DNA from 4 places in the Paenibacillus sp. FSL K6-0108 genome. Region 1 is predicted to be linked to each of the others. Evidence: a T-box and tRNA genes for the amino acid it is inferred to sense, from the RefSeq annotation. Region 1 holds a T-box; the other regions hold tRNA genes.

Region 1 (5,885 bases):
CGCAGATGTTCCAGATCCTCTGTAACTTTTTTGATGGTTTTGTGAGCCGTCCGTTTGAACTCATCCGTACCACCATCTGCTGTAATCTTGTCATTGATTGCACCTGTATCTTCATTGATGAACAGACGCCATACACGTGACAGGAAACGATGCATGCCCTCAACCCCGTTAGCGTTCCACGGTTTTGTTGCTTCCAAAGGTCCCATGAACATTTCGTACAGACGCAATGTATCTGCACCGAACTCATTGACGATCTCATCCGGATTAATAACATTACCGCGAGATTTACTCATCTTCTCATTGTTGGTTCCCAGAATCATACCTTGGTTGACCAATTTGTGGAACGGCTCTTTGGTATGCACCACACCCAGATCATACAGCACTTTATGCCAGAAACGAGCGTACAGCAAGTGAAGCACCGCGTGCTCTGCTCCCCCGATGTACAGATCAACCGGCAGCCACTGCTGCTGTTTCTCCTGCGAGATCAGTTCCTTGTCATTATGCGGATCAATAAAGCGCAGGTAATACCAGCAGCTACCGGCCCATTGAGGCATCGTGTTCGTCTCGCGACGTGCTTTCATTCCCGTTTCCGGATCTACGGTGTTCACCCATTCCGTTACATTCGCCAGTGGGGATTCTCCAGTGCCTGAAGGTTTGATCTGGTCAATATCCGGCAACAGCAAAGGCAGTTGATCTTCCGGCACCGTCTTCATCGTTCCGTCTTCCAGATGCAGAATCGGAATTGGCTCACCCCAGTAACGCTGACGGCTAAACAACCAGTCACGCAGGCGGTAGGTCGTTTTGCCTTGTCCCTTACCGTTCTCTTCCAACCAAGCAATCATCTTGGCAATCGCTTCTTCGTTGTTCAATCCGTTCAGGAAATCGGAGTTCACATGAGGTCCGTCCCCGGAATATGCTTCTTGTGTTACGTCGCCACCCTGCACAACTTCAATGATGTCCAGGCCAAACTGTTTTGCAAACTCCCAGTCACGAGCGTCATGTCCCGGAACGGCCATGATCGCCCCTGTGCCGTATCCAGCCAGAACATAATCGGCAATCCAGATTGGTACCTTCGCTCCGTTGACCGGATTAATTGCATAAGTTCCTGTGAATACACCCGTTTTGTCTTTGGCCAGATCAGTGCGTTCCAGATCACTCTTGCGAGCAGCCTGCTCCTGATATGCCTTAATTGCCTCACGTTGTCCTTCTGTTGTAATGACTTCCACCAGTTCATGCTCAGGTGCCAATACAGCATAACTTGCGCCGAACAACGTATCTGCACGTGTCGTAAATACCTTGATGACTTCTTCGTGACCCTCAATGGCAAAAGTAACTTCCGCCCCGGTTGATTTGCCGATCCAGTTGCGCTGCATATCCTTGATGCTTTCCGACCAGTCCAACTCTTCCAGGTCTTCCAGCAAACGCTCTGCATATTCTGTAATTTTCAATACCCATTGCCGCATCGGTTTACGAACGACCGGATGTCCACCACGCTCACTCTTGCCGTCGATAACCTCTTCGTTCGCCAGTACAGTGCCCAGAGCTTCGCACCAGTTCACAGGTACTTCATCTACATAAGCCAGGCCCTTGTTGTACAACTGGATGAAGATCCATTGCGTCCATTTGTAGTATTCAGGGTCTGTTGTGCTGATCTCCCGATCCCAGTCATAGGAGAACCCAAGTGATTTGATCTGACGACGGAAATTGTCAATATTGCGGAATGTAATATGTCGTGGATGCTCACCCGTATCCAATGCATGCTGCTCAGCAGGCAGGCCGAAAGCGTCCCAGCCCATTGGATGCAATACATTGTAACCACGCATACGTTTGAAACGGGATACGATATCCGTTGCCGTGTATCCTTCCGGGTGACCTACGTGCAGACCTGAACCGGATGGATACGGGAACATATCCAGTGCATAAAACTTCGGTTTAGCCGGGTCCTCACCCGTTTTAAACGTTTTATTGTCATCCCAGTACTGCTGCCAGCTTTTCTCCATGACTTGTGGCTTGTAGCCGTGTTTTGGCTGTTGATTCTCACTCATCTATTCTTCCTCCTCTGGTTATTCGCATTTATTGCAACAAAAAAACCTCAGCATCCCGTAGCGTTTGCAGCGCTAGGGACGAGAGGTTGAATTCCCGTGGTACCACCCTAGTTAGCGGACGATCGTGCTTCGTCATCCACTCCCTTTGGACCTGTAACGGCGGTTAACCGATGCGGATTTCCATTCCTGAACCTGTATGTTACTTCGGTCGGTTGCAAGAAGGTGTAATCACCGCATTTCTCCAAGGCGAGTTCGTGAAATACTGTCAACCGACTTGCACCAATCGCCGGCTCTCTGTCATGTACAGGACTCACTACTGTTCCTTATCATCGAAATATGTATACGATATGATCGGGAACATTATATAAAAAAGCAGCATTAAAGTCAATATTACACTGTTTGTTGGCTATAAACCATGCTATTCATCAGTATGCACATCAAGACAACTGGAATCTCTTGATTCCTTCTTCCAGGTTATCAATCGTCCACTGAATGTGTTCCTTGTTATCGTATTGACGATACGGGCATTCAATTCTCAGCGCCAGATCAAAGTACAGATCATATAAACTTCTTTTTTGCCGTTCACTATCTGTTGTAACTGCTCTACCATAGCCTTTGAGGAAACCCGGTGTGTTATTAAAATGACTGAAGTAGTGCTCCATCAGAGGATCTGCCCAGAGGGACCGTTCGAAATCGATAATGGCCGTGATTTGCCCAGCCTCCACAAATACATTCCCATCCCACAAATCCCAATGCACAAGCACAGGCTCTCGGACATCATCCAGCACATTCGATTTTTCCAGAATTAAATGCTCCAGCTCCTCGTAAGAGATCGAAAGTTCCACACCTGCTGCTTTGCTGTCTGCGAGCATATCATCCATTAAGTTCAGGAAAGCTTCTTTCCACGTCTTATAGTGCGGTTTCTTTGAGGAAAAGTAACCAAACCTCTCCCCTTTAATTTCATTGATCCGACGATTGTATGCACCCAACTGCTGCTCAATGGCTTCCTGCTCTTCTGCACTGTACTGATCCTTGACTTTGTTATACGGCTTTCCTGGCATGTACTCCATAATAAAATATTCTGCCGGAACCAGGCTGAGCGATGGATCATAAACCAGTACCCCCGGAACAGGTACATCCTGAAGCTCTGCCACAAGTCGTAATGCTTCAACCTCAGCAACCATGACATGCTGCTCACAGCGCATCAGCTTAACTCCATTAGAAGGAGCTATTTTGAGAACAACCTTCTGCCCGTCGTCCTTAGTGATAAAATAAGCGTGATTTGCCCAACCGTCGGTCATCTCTTTGTATTCCTTGATACCTGTGTTAAAATGCTGCTGCACAATCCCATCTAACTGTTCTGTAGTCAGCCTTGTTTTATATGTACTTTCCATTTGGCACCCCACCTGGCTTTTAATTTAGGATTAATTTTAAAAGGATGTAATCTTCAAACTCCAATATGGCAAACCCAGCATGGCTTCCCTTGTCCAACAAGCCTTGAAGTACCCGTAATTTATCCTAGCAAGTGGCAAACGTTTTTCTAAGGAACTGAGGAGGTCTTATTTGGCTACCAGACCTTCTTTTTCAATCCTAAGGAACTCCAGACGCGTTATTTCCTAAAAACCTCCTAAAAAACGCTACAAAACGGGCCTTAATTCCGATATAGCGCGCCTCAGGTTCCTTAGCTTTCTGGAGGCGCTTCAAACCCCTCAATAAGACGTCTCAGGTTCCTTAGCCCTCCACCCTATGCGTCAAAGTTAAACCCTTCGTAAGTAAGAATACGACCACAGATAACGCTGAAACGAAGGTCCTCAAGGAGAAGGAGTAACCTGCTTTAACAGTATCTTGGTGTTTTGCTTGCCCGTTAAGGCCTAGGTTTGAGGATACACTTTAGAGAACGCTTTCCATTCAACTATTATGGCTTCCATTACCTAGACTGACAATACCAATGGTACAAAAAAACTATTGTTTCTCTTACAGTCATAACGCTGTGAACCGAGATTCAAAATACATAAGTAAAACTGCCCTTATGCATCATAAGGACAGTCCAACATCGTAATCCTATTTCACGGCTACATAGAACAGACGCTGCGCGCTGTCTCCCGCCTCTTTCCATTCAAAATCAGCATATACACGGACATCTCTGAAACCGGCTTTTGTCAGCTCCAGCTTCATCCAGTCTGGATCATATGCACGCTGAACATGAACCTCTTCAAACCGTTGGTACATATCTTTGCCGCTCTCAGCTACACGCGAAAAGATACTTAGATGATGCTCAATCTCACACCGATCATGATCCATATCACAGGTCCAAATATACGATACAGAGCGTTCATCCAACACAAAAGGTTGCTCCTCCTCGTATCGAATAAGGGTGTTCGGATGGTGTACGTCAAACAGGAACGTGCCCTCTGGCTTCAACATTTCGTAAGTACGTTGAAATGTACGAACGACATCTTCTTTTTCAAGCAGATAATTCACGCAATCACAGAATGATATCACCGAATCCACTGGCTCTGGTACTCTCCAGTCCCGCATATCCTGCTGCACCCACCGTACACTGCCTTCCCGATATAAACGATGACCCTGGGGCGTTCCTTCCATTTTACTGCGCGCAACAGACAACATGTCTGCTGACAGGTCGATGCCAGTAACTTCGAAGCCGGAGTTCACCAGCGGAATGGTAATTGAGCCTGTTCCACAGCCCAGTTCAGCCACACTTTTCGGCATGCCATGCCGTTCCCAAGCCGTTCTTGCAAACCTTATCCAGTCCGGATAAGGCATATCCTCCATTAATTCATCGTACACATAGGCAAATTTCCGGTAAGACATGTCAGGCACCGCACTTTCAATTTCATTTTCGAATCTCTCTTGAGAAAAGAAAAAGCAGGGGCGTCCGGAGTTCACCCAGCCTTGCCCTGCCTTTACTTGTGGGATCAAGAACATTCTTGATCCATGATACCCGTTTGCTTACTTGTCCTCGTTTTGATCCTCAGACCCAGGATCAGTCAGATAGGTCCAGTTTTCCTTTTGAGTGACCAGACCATCCTTCATCAGTTTGCCCAAGGCACGCTTGAACGCGGATTTACTGATGCCAAAGCGCTGCTTGATAATATCCGGCGGAGTTGCATCCGAATACGGCATGCCGCCTGTAGGGCGCTCTTTCATGAAAGCAAGCAGTTTGTCTGCATCTTCATTGCGACCAACCTCTTTGAGTTGGGACATCGCCAGATTGACACGTCCGTCTTCCCGTACCATGGTTACCCGGCATTTCACCTTTTCACCAAGACGTAGCATACGGTTTCGCTCCGAGGAGTGAATCATGCCAATAGCGCCAAAGCCCAGCACACCACCCTCAACAAGTACAAAAGTACCCATCTGAAGGGTCTTGTACACTATTGCTTCAACCCATTCGTTGACCCATGAGGTTGGCGCATGGAAACACAATGGTGCAAGCTCACGTTCTCCGGCCAGTTTCGCACGCAAACGTCCCTGCTTGTCATGCTCCATAATAACAAAGACTTCATCGCCCACCTGGGGACGCAACTCTTCCAATTCAGACAGCTCACGAATCGGGAGCAGCAATTGCCGCCCAAGTCCCATCTCGAGGAAACAGCCAAGACGTGGATGAATATCAGCCACAACCAATCGTCCCATTTCACCTAGTGTGAGATACGGTTTTTTCATGGTTGCCGCCAGACGATCTTCCGTATCAAAGAACAGAAAGACCTCCAGCATTTCTCCAATTTTAACGTCCCGTGTGAGCTCCGTATAGTGAAGCAGTACATCTTCCGATCCTGTCGTCAAAAAATAGCCAAACGGAGACACTTCGCGTGAAAC
Region 2 (5,885 bases), 3.0 Mb from region 1:
GTAACCTTTTGAAACTATATTGCATAAATGCGAAAATGTCAAACCGATCTTGAACCCTTCTTATCATCTCAATGTTAACGGAATTCTAGATTATTATGTAGAAAAAACTCGAATGATGGGTTCTAATAGATGACAAAAAAGTAACTACTGTTTCAGAAGGAGAGAAATTGGACAATTTATTGGTTTTCTCACATACAATTAAAAGATAATTATAGGGTAATCCAAAGAATTTGTTACATGTTGTTGCAAATATTGACAAAATTCATATTTTTGCATAGAATCATTTTTATACATTCCACTTATTGGATGAAAAGAAATAGTTTGAGTTTAAAAACAAATATAAGGAGGACAGATTGGCAGGGGAACAGTTTGCAGAAAATGAATTGAGGAGTGTTTCTAATCTATGTTGAAGGCAAAAACAAGGTTTGCATCTTTTGTTATGGCATGTACAATGGTTTTCTCTGTTGTCGGAATGGTATTTCAGCCTGCTGCTAAGGTATCTGCTGCAGACGCCTCTGGAACGACAGCAAGTATCTCTGATATTTTGAAGAATCAACGTCCTGACGGGGGATGGAAGAAAGATTACAAAGAAACAAGTGGCGAGTGGACCAAATCTACGATTGATAACAAAGCTACATACTCAGAAATTAGAAGATTAGCCAAGGAATTCAAAAAGACGAATGATCCACGCTACTCGGCTGCTGCTATCAAAGGAATCAACTTTTTGCTGAATATGCAGTACTCCAATGGAGGGTGGCCGCAAGTATACCAGAGCTCGGGCTATCACAAGCACATTACCTTCAACGACGATGCCATGATTAATGTCATGTACATGCTGGATGAAGTAGGTGCACGTAAAGGAGATTTCTCATTCATCGACAGCTCTCTTGCAGATCGCAGTAAAAAATCAGTTGCCAAAGGTGTAGAGGCTATTCTCAATACACAGGTTGTAACAAACGGTAAACTGACTGCATGGGGGCAGCAGCATGATTCCAGTACCCTTAAACCTGCAGGAGCTAGGATTTATGAAGTGCCTTCTCTGAGTGCTGGAGAGAGCAGTACAATTGTGAAGTTTTTAAAAACTAGACCGGCTAACTCCAAAATTACTGCCTCCATCAAAGCGGCAGAAGCCTGGTTCAACAAAGTTAAAATTACTGGTTACAAGTATGTCAGAGAAAACGGAGACAGCCAACTCATTGCAGATTCAGGTGCAGCGCCAATTTGGGCACGTTTCTACGAAATTGGAACGGATAAACCGATTTTCGTAGGACGTGATGGGGTTGTGAAATACAAACTCAGCGATATCGATAAGGAAAGAAGAGGTGGGTATGCCTGGTACGGCAACTGGCCTTCCAAGATCTAATTTATAAAAAGCTTTACACATTAGAAGAGGAATTATTTTTTTGTTGACACTAATTATCTGCACATGATATATTATTTCTTGTCGCCGCGATATAATTTCTCGGGGATAAGATATACGCGGTCGTGGCGGAATTGGCAGACGCGCACGGTTCAGGTCCGTGTGGGCTAACCCCCGTGGAGGTTCGAGTCCTCTCGACCGCATCATGTGTAACACGAAGAAAGGTTCCTAGAATGGCATTGCTGCCACTCTAGGAACCTTTTTTATTTTTTTACGGATCAGAGTGGTTGCTCATCCTGACTGTTTTTCAACCATTCCTTCAACTTGAGCAAAGAAGAAGTTTATCTTTGTTTATTTATCCAAAAATGGAAAAGTGTTTGTTCTGCGACGGTTTGCCCCTGTATTTCAGGTTAATTGTACGTAAAATACCGAATTGTACCTATCTTGGGAATGCCTCATCCACTATTCTCTTCTCGTATGGAAGCGCTATCAACAGGGATTTGAATGACCAAATTCAGAGGGGGTAGGGATAATTTGAAACGAATCGGAAAAAGGATGGCAATGTGTTTTATGGTATTCATGATTGCGGCGGTGCAGTTCGGGATTATGGGAACGACAGGCAATGTGGCACAAGCAGCAGATAAGAGCCTGGCCCAAAAGCCGTATATGGGTTGGAGCAGTTACAGCATGCAGGTATATGACGGGGCGGGTAACTGGACATCGGCCGAGAGTATTAAGAAGCAGTCGGACGCCATGCGCGAGAAGCTGCAAGCTCATGGATATGAATACATTAATATTGATGCTGGCTGGAACGGTGACGAAGATGAATACGGCCGTCCTATTCCGAGTACTGTACTTTATCCAAATGGATTTCAGGAAGTCATTGATTATGTCCATAATAACGGACAGAAGATCGGGATCTATCTCATTCCGGGACTATCAATCACCGCCTACAATAAAAATCTGGAGGTGTATGGAACGGGTGGGGCATGTCGTATGCAGGATATTGCAGTAAAGCCGCTCGTTGTAATGGATGCTTGGGATTCATACACTTACAAAATTGATTTTTCGAATCCTTGCTCACAGAAGTATGTTGACTCTATCGCGGATCTTCTTGGCGAGTGGGGCATCAATTTTGTCAAATTCGACAGTGTGACGCCAGGATCAGGAATCAATAACCTGAGCCGGGATGCACGCGGTGATGTGGAGGCATGGTCCAAAGCACTGGACAGAAATAATATCTGGTTTGAGCTTTCCTGGGCGCTTGACCACAATTACGTGGACTTTTGGAAAAAGTATGCAAACGGCTGGAGGATCGATTGGGATGTTGAAGCCTATGACAGCAGTAAGGGCTTAACGGAGTGGTCGAGTATTTCACGCTTATTCCCCATAGCGTCCCTCTGGTGGCGTGATGCAGGTCCGGGGGGCTGGAACGATTTTGATTCCCTCAATGTCGGGAATGGCTCGATGGATGGTCTAACCAGGGACGAGCGGAAGACCGCTACAACGTTCTGGGCGATCTCTTCGGCACCGTTATATACAGGTAATGATCTGACCAGGCTGGATAGCTATGGACTGGAGCTGCTGACGAATGACGAAGTTATCGCGGTCAATCAGGCCGGACGTCCAGCCCATCCGGTTTCCATGGACACCAAACAGCAGGTTTGGTATGCCAATAACGGAGATGGTACGTACAACGTAGCTCTGTTCAATTTGGGCAATCGGAGTGCCGAGGTTAAAGTCAAATGGAGTGATATTGGCCTCGAAGGTCCGGCTTCGGTCCGTGATCTCTGGAGCCATTCCGAGCTGGGGAATTTCAATCATGAATTCAGTGGCGGCGTGCTGGAACCCCATGCTTCCCGGATGCTTAAAGTAACCGCACTGAGCGGAACATCGGCCGTTAATGATGATGATACGGGCATGCGTTATAGTGGGGATTGGAAGCGCAACGGAGGCAAGGAGCAAATCGATGGCAGCCAGGATATAAGCATCGCCATTACGGATTCCTCGACCACTGGTCCAGCAAATATGAATACGCAGCAGGGAGCTGACTTGGAAGCCGGAGATGACCCAACAGCGAATGCAGAAAATGTAGCAAATGCTGCTTCCATGGATGCGGCTGCTGTTACCGATGTGGTGTACATTAATGATGATGACAGCCATATTCAATACAAGGGTTCATGGAGTCCAAATACCGGCAGAAGTTTCGGGGATTACAAAGATGACGTACATTTTACGGAAAGAGACGGTGATTCTTTTGAATATACCTTTACCGGAACAGGCATTGACCTGCTGACGGAGAAGGATCAGGGTCTGGGAGACATGATTGTCACACTCGACGATGGAACGCCTGAAACGGTTAGCGCTTATACCAATGGTGAACGAGAAGTCCAACAGGTGCTGTATAGTGCTGCTGGGTTGACTAACGGTTCGCATACCTTGAAGGTAGTCAAACAATCGGGGCAGTACATGTTGCTGGACGCACTTAAAGTAACAATGGAAATTCCTACAGGAGGGCAGAACAGCACCATTAGTCCTGCTTCTGCTGACTTTGACAAGGCAACAGAACAACAGAAGGATATTACTGTCACGCTCTCATTGAACGGAAATACATTAACTGGCATTGAAAATGACGGAGTAATGCTTAGTGAAGACGACTACACGGTGGTCAATGACCAACTGAACATCAAGAAAGAATATCTCGCCAAACTGCCTGTAGGAACAACAGACTTCGTGGTCGCTTTCAGCGCTGGTAATTCGCAAACTCTTACCGTTCGGGTCAGTGATACAACGGGCATTCGTTATGAACTGATCAATAACGACGATCCGGCCATTAAGTACAATGGCTCATGGTCCCGCAGCACAGGGCGAGGGATGGGCGACTATAAGGATGATGTGCAGTATACCGAGACGAATGGTGATTCTTTTGAATATAGCTTCCGAGGAACGGGAATCCAGCTGTTCACGGAGGTAGACCAGTCTCAGGGAGATATGGATATCTATGTGGACGGTCAATTCAAGGAAACGGTCAGTGCGTATCGCAACGGAAGATTGGCACAGCAGAATCTGTACAGCATATCGGGCCTACCGGATGGGCAGCACACGCTGAAGGCCGTCAAGAAATCGGGTAGATTCATGCTGCTGGATATGCTCAAGATTGAGCTTCCAAATATGATTAATCCGGTGAATGCGAGCTTTGACAAATCAGCTTCCGCTCAGGCTGACATTGATGTCACACTGCTGGTTCAGGCGGAGAGCTTTAAGGGCATTGCCAACGGCCCCAATGAACTGATTTGGGGCACTGATTATACGGTTAGTGGCGACCACATTACACTGAGCAAAACGTATCTTGCTGCCCAGCCTGTGGGAACGTTGAATCTCCGTTTTTCCTTCGGCGGTGATTATCTCAATGACGTACATTTTACGACGGCGGATGGAGATTTCTTCGAATACACCTTCAAAGGTACCGGAATAAGCTTAATTACACCTACTGGACCAGAGCAGGGAGAAGTGGATATTTATGTCGACGGACAATTGAAGCAAACCGTGAACGCATACAGTCCGAGTCGGAAAATGATGCAGGAGATCTACAGCATCTCAGGACTGGCGAAAGGCCAGCATACACTCAAAGTTGTTAAGAAATCCGGTGAACTCATGCTGGCCGACCAGCTGAAATTTACTGTCCCTACTGGAAATGGAAACGGTGAACCAACGAATCCGTCGAATCCCGGTGGACCATCCAATCCGGGTGCACCATCCAATCCAGGCGGACCATCGACTCCAGTCGTCAAGCCCTCAGACACTTCTGTGCCCGGAACAACTCCTGAATCCGGAACTACTGACGGGACAACAGGAATAGAGAGTGGTCAGGATATAAGGTATAAGGCGTATATTCAAGGATATCCGGGCGGTTTGTTCAAGCCGGATAACAAACTCACCCGTGCAGAGATGGCGACCATAATCGCCATGGTATCTGAGAAAGAAGCCAAGGGATCTGCTGTTGCATTCAGTGACGTTAAATCTGAATATTGGGGAGCCGACGCCATAGCCAAGGTAAGCAAGATGGGGCTGATGAATGGGTACAAGGATGGCACGTTTAAGCCAAATCAGTCAATAACTCGGGCGGAGTTGGCCAGTCTTGTAGCCCTTCTTGGTCCGGATGCAGGAACTTCAGCCAATGGATTCTCTGATATTAGCAGCCACTGGGCCAAGGAAGCCATTTTGAAAGCGCAAAGCCTAGGCATCCTGAAAGGCTATAGTGATGGAACATTCCGACCGAATGCCTTACTGACAAGAGCGGAAGCCGTAGTAGCAATCAACAGAGCTTTGGGCAGAGAACCACTCACGAACGTTTCGCAACCGCAGTGGAAGGATGTTCCTTCCACACACTGGGCCTATGGCGATATTGAAGCAGCATCTACGGATCAGATTGTAAAACCCCGGACGGAAGCGGAAGAGCCAAATAAGAAATAAGGTTAACTAGGATTGGGGGCCATCTTGGCCCCTTTTTCTGAATGATAAAGGT
Region 3 (5,885 bases), 170 kb from region 1:
GACATATTGAACTTCAGATGGTGATCTGAATCCTTCTTTATGTGATACAGGTGTGAATGCCGCTTTCTCTTTGGCAACATCTTGAGTGAACAACTTCGCTTTCAAATCGGATACCTGCTTCTCCAGGTCCGCATATCCCTGATCATCCGCAGTGTAACTTACCAGCAGGTTTTCCGGTCTGAAAATAAAGCCAGTCAACGATTGGAGGCTGGTCGACAACTCTTCTTTTCTTGCCTCAAAGTTCGCCTGAAGCTCCTCAAGCCACTGGTAAAAGGCGATGCCGCTAACCGCTTCCCGGAAGTCTGCAACAGCAGAGTGTTTGGAGGTAGATCGGCCAATTCCTGCCGAATGCCCTCCGCTGATCAGATTACGCTGCAGGTTCCCCTTCAACTGGGAGATAATCTCGTATAAACGCTTCGAGTCATCAAATTTGGAGGTAAACACAATTTCTTTGATCATGTCAAAAGCAAATCCCAGTTTGTCATACAACACTTTGGCGTTGAATTCATACATAGCCTTGAAATCACGGTGCTCATGTGCGTTTGCATACGTACCGATTCCACTATGAATGCCCCCGGAATGAATATGAATTTCATTCGACAATTCATTAAATGAGAAATTTTGAGTATCCACGTAACCGAGCACACTTTTCAGCAATCCAACATACGGCAGCAAACGGCGTGGGACTTCCTTAATGTCGAACAACAGTCTTAGATAACCGATTCCATTGGTATAGATGTTATGGTGCAGGATGGTTGTACCTTCGACCTGATTTACCGTCTGATAGAGTGTGGATGCTTTCGGTTCAATATCCTCTATCGACAACGTCGGAATCACCTGTTGTTGTTCCTTGGTTGAAGGTGCATTCTGGTACTCAGCGAGAGCCTCGGTTCTCTGAATGAGCTGCTGAATCTCTTCCTGGCTCAATCCCGCCTGAACTGATTTCAGATGCGCTTTCAGAGCTTCCTCTTTGCGTGCGTTCAATCCTTTATCCGGCGTGACGGCAACGAAAGAAGTATGTGTATTTTTCAGTAAATACGTATCAATCAACTTCTCAAAGTAACCCTCGGTCATCTTCGTTCTCAGCTCGGCGAATACATCATTTGCTTCCAAATGAGTAAATGGAGCATCGACATCATACAGCCAGCTTTGCAATGAGGAGAAGCCATAGATTAATCCTTTGGGCATTCTTCCATAATCCGCTTCCCGGTGGTTGAATTCATAGGAATTAATGCCTGCGAGCAGCGCTTTTGGATCAAAGCCTTCTTTCACAACACGCTCCAGCACCTCTTTTACCGTTCCCAGGAAATCGTCCTTGCTCGCCAGATTGCTCTTCTTCAATCCAACGGTGAACACAGGCTGATAGAGGCTGTCATCATACGTGCCATATACATCCTTCGCAATGCTCTTATCCAGCAAGGCCTGCTTTAGAACCGCTCCCGGAGCGTTAAGCAGTGCGTACAGCAAAATTTGAAACGAGATGTTTAATTCCTTGTCCAGACTTGTTCCAATGACCGCATTATAGGTCAAAAAGCTGTTATCCACTTCGGATTCGGTACTTCCGGCAGAATATGTTTTGACTGCGTCCACTCTTTCTCCGAATACAGGTTGAAGCTGAATGGCAGAATCAATCTCAATCCGGTCATAATCATTCAGATAATTCTCATCTAACCACTGCAATTTCTCTTCCATATCCATATCCCCATACAAATAAATGAAGCTGTTGGACGGATGATAGTATCTGGAGTGGAAATCCAGCAAGCCTTGATAGGTCAGATCGGGAATGGCATCGGGAAATCCGCCTGATTCACAGGAATATGTAGTATCCGGGAAAAGTGAATTCAGAACTTCTCTACGCACAATCCGTTCCGGGGAAGAAAAAGCACCCTTCATCTCGTTATATACAACGCCATTATAGGTTAACTCATCTTCAGCTGAAGTCAGGTTGTAATTCCAACCCTCCTGCAAAAATATTTTTTCATTATCATAAATATTCGTGTGGAGTACCGCATCCAGATAAATATCCATCAGGTTATGAAAATCATGATCATTCCGGCTTGCAATCGGATAGATCGTTTTATCGGGATATGTCATCGCATTCAGAAAAGTATTAAGAGAACCCTTCAGCAATTCAACGAAGGAATCCTTGGCCGGAAATTTCTTGGAGCCACACAAAACGGAATGTTCCAGAATGTGAGCTACACCTGTATTGTCTTCAGGAGGAGTACGGAAACCGATACTGAATACTTTGTTGTCGTCCTGATTGGACAAAAGTACAATTTTGGCTCCGGATTTCTGGTGTTCCAGCAGATACGCATCTGACTTCAACTCTTCGATTCTGCGTTCCTGCAGCACCTTATAGGGCTTAAGCTGTTTCAACATGGGTCGAGTCCTCCGTCCATAAAATCGTTTATTTTGATTCGCATCCTTGAGTTCTTCAAGTTCAAAGATAAGGTAATTTATGCCTACGAATAGTATACACCATCGTTCCTGGTAATTCATAATGAGCAGCCCCACAGGTGACATCTGATATGTATTATCGTTTTTTAATGTTTATGAGCCTAAATGGCAGAGCAGAGAATTATAAAAAATAAAATTTCCAAAAAAAAAGATCGCATGAACAACTTGTTTAACAAGTGTCATGCGATCTTTTCTTAAGATGCCGAGGACCGGGATCGAACCGGTACGGTAGTCACCTACCGCAGGATTTTAAGTCCTGTGCGTCTGCCAATTCCGCCACCCCGGCATGGGTATGTATTTCTTGGCGACAAGAAATATCTTACCATGAAATTTATAACTTTGCAATACCTTAAATCAAATAATCCAAAAAAAATGAAACAGGCACTGCTCGCGTTAGCCAGCAGTGCCTAGAAAGTTCGAGTTGCGGTCCCGAACTTTCTTTAAACCATCTATATTAAGGGAGGTGTGAAATAAGAATACCTCCCCAACATTAAAGAAACCTAAAATCAGCCTTAAATTAAACTAAAAAAGTAAAATAGGACGAATTCGGTCTGCCTCTTCCTCGCTGCACTCCACAACTACGAGGATATGACCCTGCATCAGCCAATCTTCATAGTAATTAGCATCTTCTTCAGCAACCCCCGCCTCTGTCAAAGTAAGCACCAGATCATCCGTCTCACTTCCAATCTCGTTACCTGCGAGTTTGCGTACTGCCTTTCCAATGGACATCGTCTGATCCATCCGCTTGCCCAGACCAGCAAGCACCCCTTTTAGTACCCCAAGTGCGCCATCTGTTCCTGCCCCCTTCAGAGGCATAGGCAAACCCGTCTTCTCACTTACCATTTCGAGATTGACCTGTTCTTTGGCTACCGCTCCTAAATATTTATCAGCTATGCCTTCCTCTTGCAATTTATTCAGCATGATAATGGCTTCATTCACCGTGCGTACAAGCCCGATCAGCAATTGTGTCATTAACGTTTCCTCCCTTTTACCCTATATATAACCCTGGTTGCTTCTTCAAAAACGTATAGTACATCATAAGTCCTTTCACCTATGTAAAATATTATTTCTGATCTGGAAATCTATACCTAGTTCTGATAGACTAGATAAAGAAGACAAATTAACCATTGAAATTATTGACATATCGAATTAATAATCCATAACCAGGAGCAATGACATATGAAAAAAGAGGTAGAAATTGCCATTCGGCGCAATCAACAAATCATCGTTCGTAATACAAGCGGGCAAACGGTAACCGGATTTCCGGAACGTACAGCTGACGCTTCCATTCTTTCCTTACGGACAGTCCATGGAAGCCTGTGGATTCCATTTGATGAAGTGGAACAAGTCACACGTTTGTTAAGCATTCGCTCTCACCATTTAAGTGGAATGCAGTTGTGTACCGCTGATCTGTAGACAGGAAACAGGACTCTTTATGTATTTTATACGTGAACTAGACGTGTTTATTTCACCCTCCATACAACAAAACCAGACGCATAGACGTCTGGTTTTTCTTTTGCCATTACTCGATGCCACGCCCTTTTAAGCCCAATCGCATTTCCGTATCAAAGAAATTTTTTATCCATATCCCGTCGCTATTTCACCACAAACTTTACACGTGTCCCATCCGGATATGTACTAAGTTGGTTTCCCACCCATGAGCCTGCACCACGATTGTCTTTGGGACTAATATATTGAATGTCCGCACCCGCTCCGCCTTCCGCACACATCGCCATCGGCCATTCATCCCGATCTTTCCCCTTTTTGACCGGCACCCCTTTGAGCGACAAATCCCGATTACTCTCAGCTCCACTGCGATCAATGGTACATACATCCGAATGTCCTGCCTTGATCGCCGTCTTGATATGATTGGCCGTTTCAGGATATCGTTCTGCCGGGAATGTGATGGTATGATCCACACTGCGGTTGCTTCCCCCGAATGGGGATGGTATATCCAAGGACCATTCTCCCCCAACCCAAGCATAGAGAGCTACCATTACCATGGCCACCAGCGTCAATATCTGCTTTTTAAATCGTTGTTTACTCTTGCTCTTTCTGCTTCTGCGTCTTTTACTCATGCTGTTTCTCCCCCATTCAACACTTGCATTATATCAGAACGCCAGTTCGCTAAACAATATAAAAGCATAAAAAAACAGCCGGTATTTTCCCGACTGTTCCGCATAAGACTATCCCACGTTCGGAATCGCCTGTTGTCGAAGTAAAGGTAAAGTAACCTCAAACCTCGTGCCTTTTCCCTCGATACTCTCCACCGAAATATGACCATCCATCAATTCGAGCAACTCTTTGCAGATCGTGAGCCCCAATCCGCTGCCGCCAAACTTGCGTGCATGAGATACATCCGTCTGAGTGAATGCTTCGAACAATTCAGTAATCTTACTCTCAGGAATTCCAATTCCAGTGTCGCTTACCGTAAATACTAACGTAACTGTGTCCCCCCGCTTTTCATGAACATCCATTAGCAATTGCACTTCACCTTGTTCCGTGAATTTAATCGCGTTGCTAAGCAGGTTATCCAACACTTGCCGAAGACGAAGAGGATCACCCGTGAGTACATCAGGAATGGCGAGATCCGCATGACAGAGCAAGCGAATTTGTTTATTTACAGCCGCGGGTTCATGCGTTTTAATAATCTGTTGAATAAGCTTCAAAGGCTGAAACTCAATTTGCTCCACTTTCATTTTCCCTCTGCCCAGCTTGGCCATATCAAGACTATTGTTGATAATGTTCAGAAGGGCTTCACCCGACTGGCGCGCAAGCTCCAGATATTCTTCCTGCTCCTCACTGTTTTCACCCATGCTAACAAGTTCAATCATCCCCATAATCCCGTTCAGGGGCGTGCGAAGTTCATGGTTAAGCTTCCCAATAAACTCCAGCTGTCCTCTTCTATTCAATTCTGTCATCGAAGCTGCCATACGCAACTGCTGCTCGGCATATTTCCGCTCCGAAATATCATATTGAATTCCTACAAAAAATAGACATTCTCCGGATTCATCGAAAATAGGATCAATATTCAGTTCATTCCAGAACTTCTGTCCATGCTTCGTATAATTCAAAATCTCTGCCTTGATCGACTGCTTCTTTTTCAATGCTTCCCGAATATGCTGTACAGTTTCCGGGTCCGTATCCGGCCCCTGCAGAAACCGACAATTCTGTCCATTCGACTCTTCCGCACTATATCCGGTTAATTGAGTAAAATATTCATTTACATATATTAGCGGAAAATCAGGCAAGGTGGCATCGACTACGGTAACGGAAGATTTAATTTTGGAGATGATAAATTCCCATTGTATAGCGAGCTGATTATATTTAGTCATGCTTCCTCCTTCATCTCACCAAAACTTTATTGTATTCACGCTTTTTAATGAAGCTAGCGATAACCTGATGGTATGTGTATATATAAAAAC
Region 4 (5,885 bases), 3.7 Mb from region 1:
CCGGCGTGGCTTCGTCGACTGGTTACACGTCTGATCGCGATCATCCCGGCCGTTATCGTAACAGCTATTGCCGGAGAGCACGGAACAGAAGAACTTCTAATTCTGAGTCAGGTTGTGCTGTCGCTGCAGCTGCCCTTTGCGGTCATTCCGCTGGTCATGTTTACAAGTGACAAAAAAAGCATGGGGGCTTTTGCCAACAAGTTGTGGCTCAAAATTATCTCCTGGATCATTGCCGGAGTGATCGTTGTCCTGAATGTGTATCTGATTATCCAGACCATTCTGTTGTTCTAGTTTAAATGGAACTACACTGTATTTTGTCTAACTCAAAAAAGCTGATCAACTCAAGTAACGTATCCCTTGAGATGATCAGCCTTTTATATGTTTGAGCAGTTTGAGCAGCAGCCTAATCCATACGGATTAGCTCTTAATACGACTCTTCATTCAGTTGTCTGAATTTTGAGTAACCAATAACAATGGAAGAAGTTCCTCCAGTGATTCAATCGTCCAGTCTGGACGCTCTGCATCCGCAAGCTCAGGCTGAAACCTGCCATAACCCTGTAAAATCCGAATTGTGTGCATACCCAGCTTCTTGGCCGGAATAATATCATTATCAATCCGGTCGCCGATCATGACCGCTTCCTCGGGTTTACATCCCGCCTGTTTCAACGCTACTGCATACAATTCAGGGTCAGGCTTGGACACCCCTTCTTCAGCTGAACAGGCCAGCACATCCACATACTTGCGCAAGCCGTAGCTATTCAGCCTACTTTCCGTTCCCGGACTTTGATTGGCAATGATACCAATCTTATAGTGCTGCGACAACGTCTGGAGAACTGCCTCGGCGGACGGGAAGGGACGCTCAAGCTCTTTGCGGAACTTCAGCTTCTCCTGTATCTGTTCCCGGTGCCCCTCATCGCTGATAAGGGTACGAATAGCCAATTTCATCGGCCATTGCTCGTAATTTCGGTAGGAGGCAGCAAATAGTTCTCGCACCGTCTGCATCTCCACCTGATAACCAAGCGCACAAGCTTCACGAACGAACTGACCGATAATATCATCTACCGGCTCCCATTCGTCCACGAGTGTATCCCCCACATCAAAGAACAACCATTGTATTCCACGTACATCCGGCACGCTTATTCCTCCTCGTTAGCCACAGGAAATTATCCCTATTTCCCAAACCATAAAAAAGAAGACCCACCAACATGCATGAGTCTCCTCAAGTTTCCGTTTATATATGATTTCAATTATAACAGGCGGCTGACACTGGATCAATCACAGGAATAGTACTAGCCACTAGCCATTAAGCAGAAACCCCACTTCCCCATTCAAGGAATATACAATACGGTCTGCTCCCATTCCCCGATAGATCCCTTTGGGATGGCTTTGTTCCGTAATAACACACAAGGACTTGGATGTCCAGGAGCGGCAGATCTGCAAATATCGACAGGTCAGGTTTAAGCTATTTTCAAAAATAAAAACATTGCCGACACTGCCTTGAGGCAAAAACCATTTCTGAGCAGCAGCCGTGTTCATGCGAATGACATGCTCCACACCGATTCTCCGGAGTCTGCGCTCTTCCCCTGCACTATTGGTCAGAACGGCAAACGGCATTTTTTTGTACATCAGCAATTTGATAAATTTACGTCCTGCTTCATTAGGAGCAGTTACTAAGATCATCTCTTTATCCATCATTCGTTCCTCCCTTGGCGTGAAAAGACAACAAAAAAGAAGCGTGGGGGACCAAGGCCTCCCGGACGCTTCTTCAATAATCCATAGCAAAAAGACACTATGAACCAGCGTACGGCTTGTTGCCTCTCCCTTTAACGCTTACGAGGTTAGCTGACGGATTCGGGCGCGAGAGTCGCCCTATTTCCGGCTGTCACCGGAAAATTCACCCCATGGATGCCTACTGTTCTAAACAGTTCATCCTGTTGGTTCCCCCGTTTCCCACCCATGAATGAATGGAAACTCAGCGATTAAAACATCGTTCCTTTATTTTCAATAATCAGAGCGATATCATCGTTTGTTTCGTTTTTCATGTAAAATTTAATTTAATTGGAATTACGATATGAATCATACACCCGTGCCATATTGGTGTAAAGTCTGCGCAGATCAACGAATCGACGGATTTTTGCCATTTCACATCAATAATAGCGCTTACAACACATCCATTCTCTACCCATCTCTTCAAAGCTCTCTAATTCTCTCTTTAGCGCAATTTGAACAGTAAATCAGTCACAGATCATACATGTCAGGTCTAAATTGAGATAAAAAAACAATATTAATTTTGCAATATTTAATTGTAATAAATATAATAGAAGGTAGAAGAATATGAAATGGAGGCGATTTTCATGTCAGTCTACGACTACAAAGTAAACACCCTTCGCGGTCAGGAAGTCGAAATGTCCAACTATCGTGACAAAGTACTGCTTATCGTGAATACAGCAAGTCAATGCGGCCTCACACCTCAATTCAAAGGTCTGCAAGAACTCCAGGACAAATTTAAAGACTCCCCATTTGAAGTTCTTGGTTTTCCAAGCAACCAGTTTGCACAAGAAAAAGGTTCTTCTGACGATATTGCCGAGTTCTGTCAGATGAACTATGGTGTCAGCTTCCCAATGTTTGAGAAAATCGATGTGAATGGTTCAAGCGCTCATCCTCTCTTCCAGCATCTTACCAAAGAAGCACCGGGCGTACTCGGCTCCAAAGCCATCAAATGGAACTTCACCAAATTCCTTGTGGATCAGACCGGTCGTGTTGTGAAGCGGTATGCTCCCCAAACAACACCTGATAAAATTGAAGCAGACATCAAAGCATTGCTTAAATAACAAGTGAAGGCCATCCGACCCCGACAGACAGCATGAGCATGCATTCAGGGGAATGGGATGACCTTTTTTTGGTCGGACCCGTCTTTACTGTAAAAAACACAAAAAAAGAAGCTCCCCATACGGGAAGCTTCTTCTTAATCGTTCTTATGATGCGGTCGAGAGGACTCGAACCTCCACGGGTATACACCCACTACCCCCTCAAGATAGCGTGTCTGCCATTCCACCACGACCGCATGTCGTAAATAATCGGCAACAGAATTGATTATACCCGGTTCATGTTTAAAAGTAAAGCATTTTTATTAATATCATTTTAACTGCGCTTTTCCTCCCATAAATCGTATAATCTCGTCATTTTCTCCTACGAAGTGCATATGATTAAATTTGATCTCGTTTGTATATCCGATTAGGCTGATGACCCTACTTTCTTTATAATAACCACTCTTCATATCCTCTTAGTAGAACTTAACTTATAAAGTTATATAAAATAACATTAAATAGATTTTATATTTAAAAAACCAAGAAACTATTGACAAAAAGCGGATATTTATGTGAATATATATATCATATAATTCGGATTTACTAACATAAGTCGAACCAAAAAGGAGTATAAATGTTATTTAACATAACATTTAACGAACGTAGGAGGCGAAAGATTGTGAACCGTGGGAATAAGCTGCTCGATTACGTCAAACTGCTTGATTCCTCTATCCAGGTCGGAGGGTTTACCCATTCCTTTGGTATGGATGCCCATATCGCTGAAGGTACAATTCGAAGCGCTGAAGACCTCGAATCCTTCATGCGCTGTCAATTGCACCCCAGCATTGTGCGTCTGGAAGGTATGGCGATTAAAGGTATATACACCGCAGCAGATCATAATGACGCGTGGCGTACAGCCCTCATCGACAAACTCGTTCATGTCCAGCGCACCCCCGTGAACCTCAGAGAACATGCCTCCACCATGGGCAAACGACTGATTAAACTAGCTCGCGCACTCCACCCATGGATTGATTTTAGCCATCTGGAACAAACCCTGGCTAAGTATGAATCCGTTGGCTGCCTCTCCACCGTTCACGCCTGGATTAACCACCACCTCGAAATCCCTGTCGAGGAGGCGGTCCTTGGTTATCTGCATTCAGCCATGAGTGCTTGCATAACCGAAGCCTCCAAAGTGATACCTCTTAACACAGATACAACCCAGGACCTGTTGGTTCGCCTGGCCGCAGACCTGGAGCATGAATGGCATACCGTCAGCGCCTCCGCTGCGGATGGACTGGTACAACCAACCTCAATGTCCATGAAGACGTTATTTCCAAGCTTTCACATGCTTGGTGCAGGACTTCACGCTTACAGAGCCTAATCTCTATCCACCTTCCCTTCATAATCCCCCTCCTCCTACTGTGGAACATAAAAAACACGCCGCAACCTCATTGCCGGCGTGTTTTTTATGTCATTTATTTTGTCTTTTTAACGTATTTACGCCATTTAACATATTAAAATACACTTATTTACGTCTTTTTTAATTGTTAGATGACGCAAATACGTATATAATAAATTATACAGCTCGCATATCCATATATTTTACACCAAGAATAACCAGCTGAACACTACATTCCAACGAGGGGTGAACCCTTTTGAACAAAAAGAAACCTGTGACTCCTTTCGGATGGGCTATCAAACGACGACTAACCGAACTCCAGGTCGACCAAAAGACATTTTGTGAACAGTATGGCATTCCGCCATACCGTCTGTCTAATCTCATTCACGGCACACGCAAAGCAACCCGGTTCAGGAACCAGGTCGCTGACATTTTGGAAATTCCTGATGATTTAAGATAAGTTTTCTGCCAAGGAGGAGCTCATTTCATGAGATACTTAATATCCGATCTGGAGAGATTATCGTTCCAGTCCATGCAGCACCAGCTTATCATTGTTGACCATAACTGGATCATTCGCAGCTGCAACACCGCTTGGCAACAAGGACTTGGGCAGCTGCTTCCCAAACCAAGCGGAACAGACCTCTCCAGAACAGCATCTGAACCGTCTCATTACCTCCACCTTGTAGAGCGGTGGACATTACGCGAGGAGAAAGCAAAGAATGCGAAGATTGTTCAGGAGTTGAAACGTATCCCTGCACCTTTTAAAGACAGTTATACATACGACATCTCCGTTCAAACTATCCACAACGAACAGCGGTGGTTCCGCTTGGAACTCACCCCATTGATTCAGGCCGACCCATCCCTTCTGTCTGATCTCGCATTGATTGCACACACGGATGTTACCGAACAGAAGCAGACCGAACGCCAATTGAAAAAAGCCCTTTCCGAAGTGCGCACTTTGCGTGGACTGCTTCCCATTTGCGCTGTCTGCAAACAAATCAAGGATGAACAAGACAGCTGGAACTCGGTTGAGAGTTATCTGGAGAAGCACACCCATGCCGAATTCACCCATGATATCTGCCCAGATTGCATCCGAAGACTATATCCGAAGTACTCCAATATCCTGGACAAGCGCTCCTGAACTCATCCTACCCTCAGCAGCTGATCTACACAGACAGATGGTGCTCAAACTGCGACATATCCAGTTCTCGCGGTGTTCCTTGCAGTGCAATTGCTCCTTTGTCCATTACATAAATATAATCTGCAGCACCGCGCACAAAATCAATGCTTTGCTCCACCAGCAAGATGGAGATTTCACCCTTTGCCTTAATTCCCAAAATGACCTGCCGGATATCCTCTACGATCGAAGGCTGGATGCCTTCTGTCGGCTCATCCAGCAGCAATAATCCAGGCCGGGAAGCCAGCGCGCGGGCAAATGCCAACTGCTGTTGCTGCCCGCCACTTAGATCACCACCCTGTCGACCATACATCGTGGCAAGCACCGGAAACATCGCCAGCACATCCTCCGGGAACATCTTTACACCCGCTGCACTTGTCTCCAGACCCAGCAGCAAATTTTCCTTTACTGTAAGCTGAGGGAAGATTTCTCTCCCCTGCGGCACATATCCAATCCCCGACCTGGCCCGCTTGGCCGGATCGAGGGTGGATATTTCCTGACC

Evidence for each region. The T-box of region 1 lies ahead of leuS (leucine--tRNA ligase). A T-box ahead of a tRNA ligase gene usually reads a tRNA of that ligase, here a tRNA-Leu.
Region 2: it has a tRNA-Leu gene. The T-box ahead of leuS (leucine--tRNA ligase) is inferred to sense a tRNA for this amino acid. The anticodon was not compared.
Region 3: it has a tRNA-Leu gene. The T-box ahead of leuS (leucine--tRNA ligase) is inferred to sense a tRNA for this amino acid. The anticodon was not compared.
Region 4: it has a tRNA-Leu gene. The T-box ahead of leuS (leucine--tRNA ligase) is inferred to sense a tRNA for this amino acid. The anticodon was not compared.

The regions. Positions count from the first base shown of each region.
Region 1 is NZ_CP150288.1:5,477,340-5,483,224, forward strand. Features, by position in the region: gene leuS (leucine--tRNA ligase) at 1-2,045, opposite strand, end outside; T-box leader at 2,117-2,384, opposite strand; gene MHB49_RS24955 (phosphotransferase family protein) at 2,483-3,439, opposite strand; gene MHB49_RS24960 (class I SAM-dependent DNA methyltransferase) at 4,107-4,877, opposite strand; gene MHB49_RS24965 (S1 RNA-binding domain-containing protein) at 5,016-5,885, opposite strand, start outside.
Region 2 is NZ_CP150288.1:2,452,026-2,457,910, forward strand. Features, by position in the region: gene pelA (pectate lyase) at 404-1,363, shown strand; tRNA gene MHB49_RS11475 (tRNA-Leu) at 1,480-1,563, shown strand; gene MHB49_RS11480 (X2-like carbohydrate binding domain-containing protein) at 1,916-5,833, shown strand.
Region 3 is NZ_CP150288.1:5,302,357-5,308,241, forward strand. Features, by position in the region: gene MHB49_RS24155 (insulinase family protein) at 1-2,382, opposite strand, end outside; tRNA gene MHB49_RS24160 (tRNA-Leu) at 2,661-2,746, opposite strand; gene MHB49_RS24165 (hypothetical protein) at 2,983-3,432, opposite strand; gene MHB49_RS24170 (hypothetical protein) at 3,640-3,876, shown strand; gene MHB49_RS24175 (DNA-entry nuclease) at 4,056-4,538, opposite strand; gene MHB49_RS24180 (HAMP domain-containing sensor histidine kinase) at 4,647-5,795, opposite strand.
Region 4 is NZ_CP150288.1:1,756,303-1,762,187, reverse strand. Features, by position in the region: gene MHB49_RS07970 (Nramp family divalent metal transporter) at 1-291, shown strand, start outside; gene MHB49_RS07965 (HAD family hydrolase) at 442-1,134, opposite strand; gene MHB49_RS07960 (hypothetical protein) at 1,297-1,695, opposite strand; cyclic di-AMP (ydaO/yuaA leader) riboswitch at 1,813-1,988, opposite strand; gene MHB49_RS07955 (glutathione peroxidase) at 2,355-2,831, shown strand; tRNA gene MHB49_RS07950 (tRNA-Leu) at 2,982-3,064, opposite strand; gene MHB49_RS07945 (urease accessory protein UreF) at 3,487-4,188, shown strand; gene MHB49_RS07940 (hypothetical protein) at 4,463-4,666, shown strand; gene MHB49_RS07935 (hypothetical protein) at 4,694-5,347, shown strand; gene urtE (urea ABC transporter ATP-binding subunit UrtE) at 5,373-5,885, opposite strand, start outside.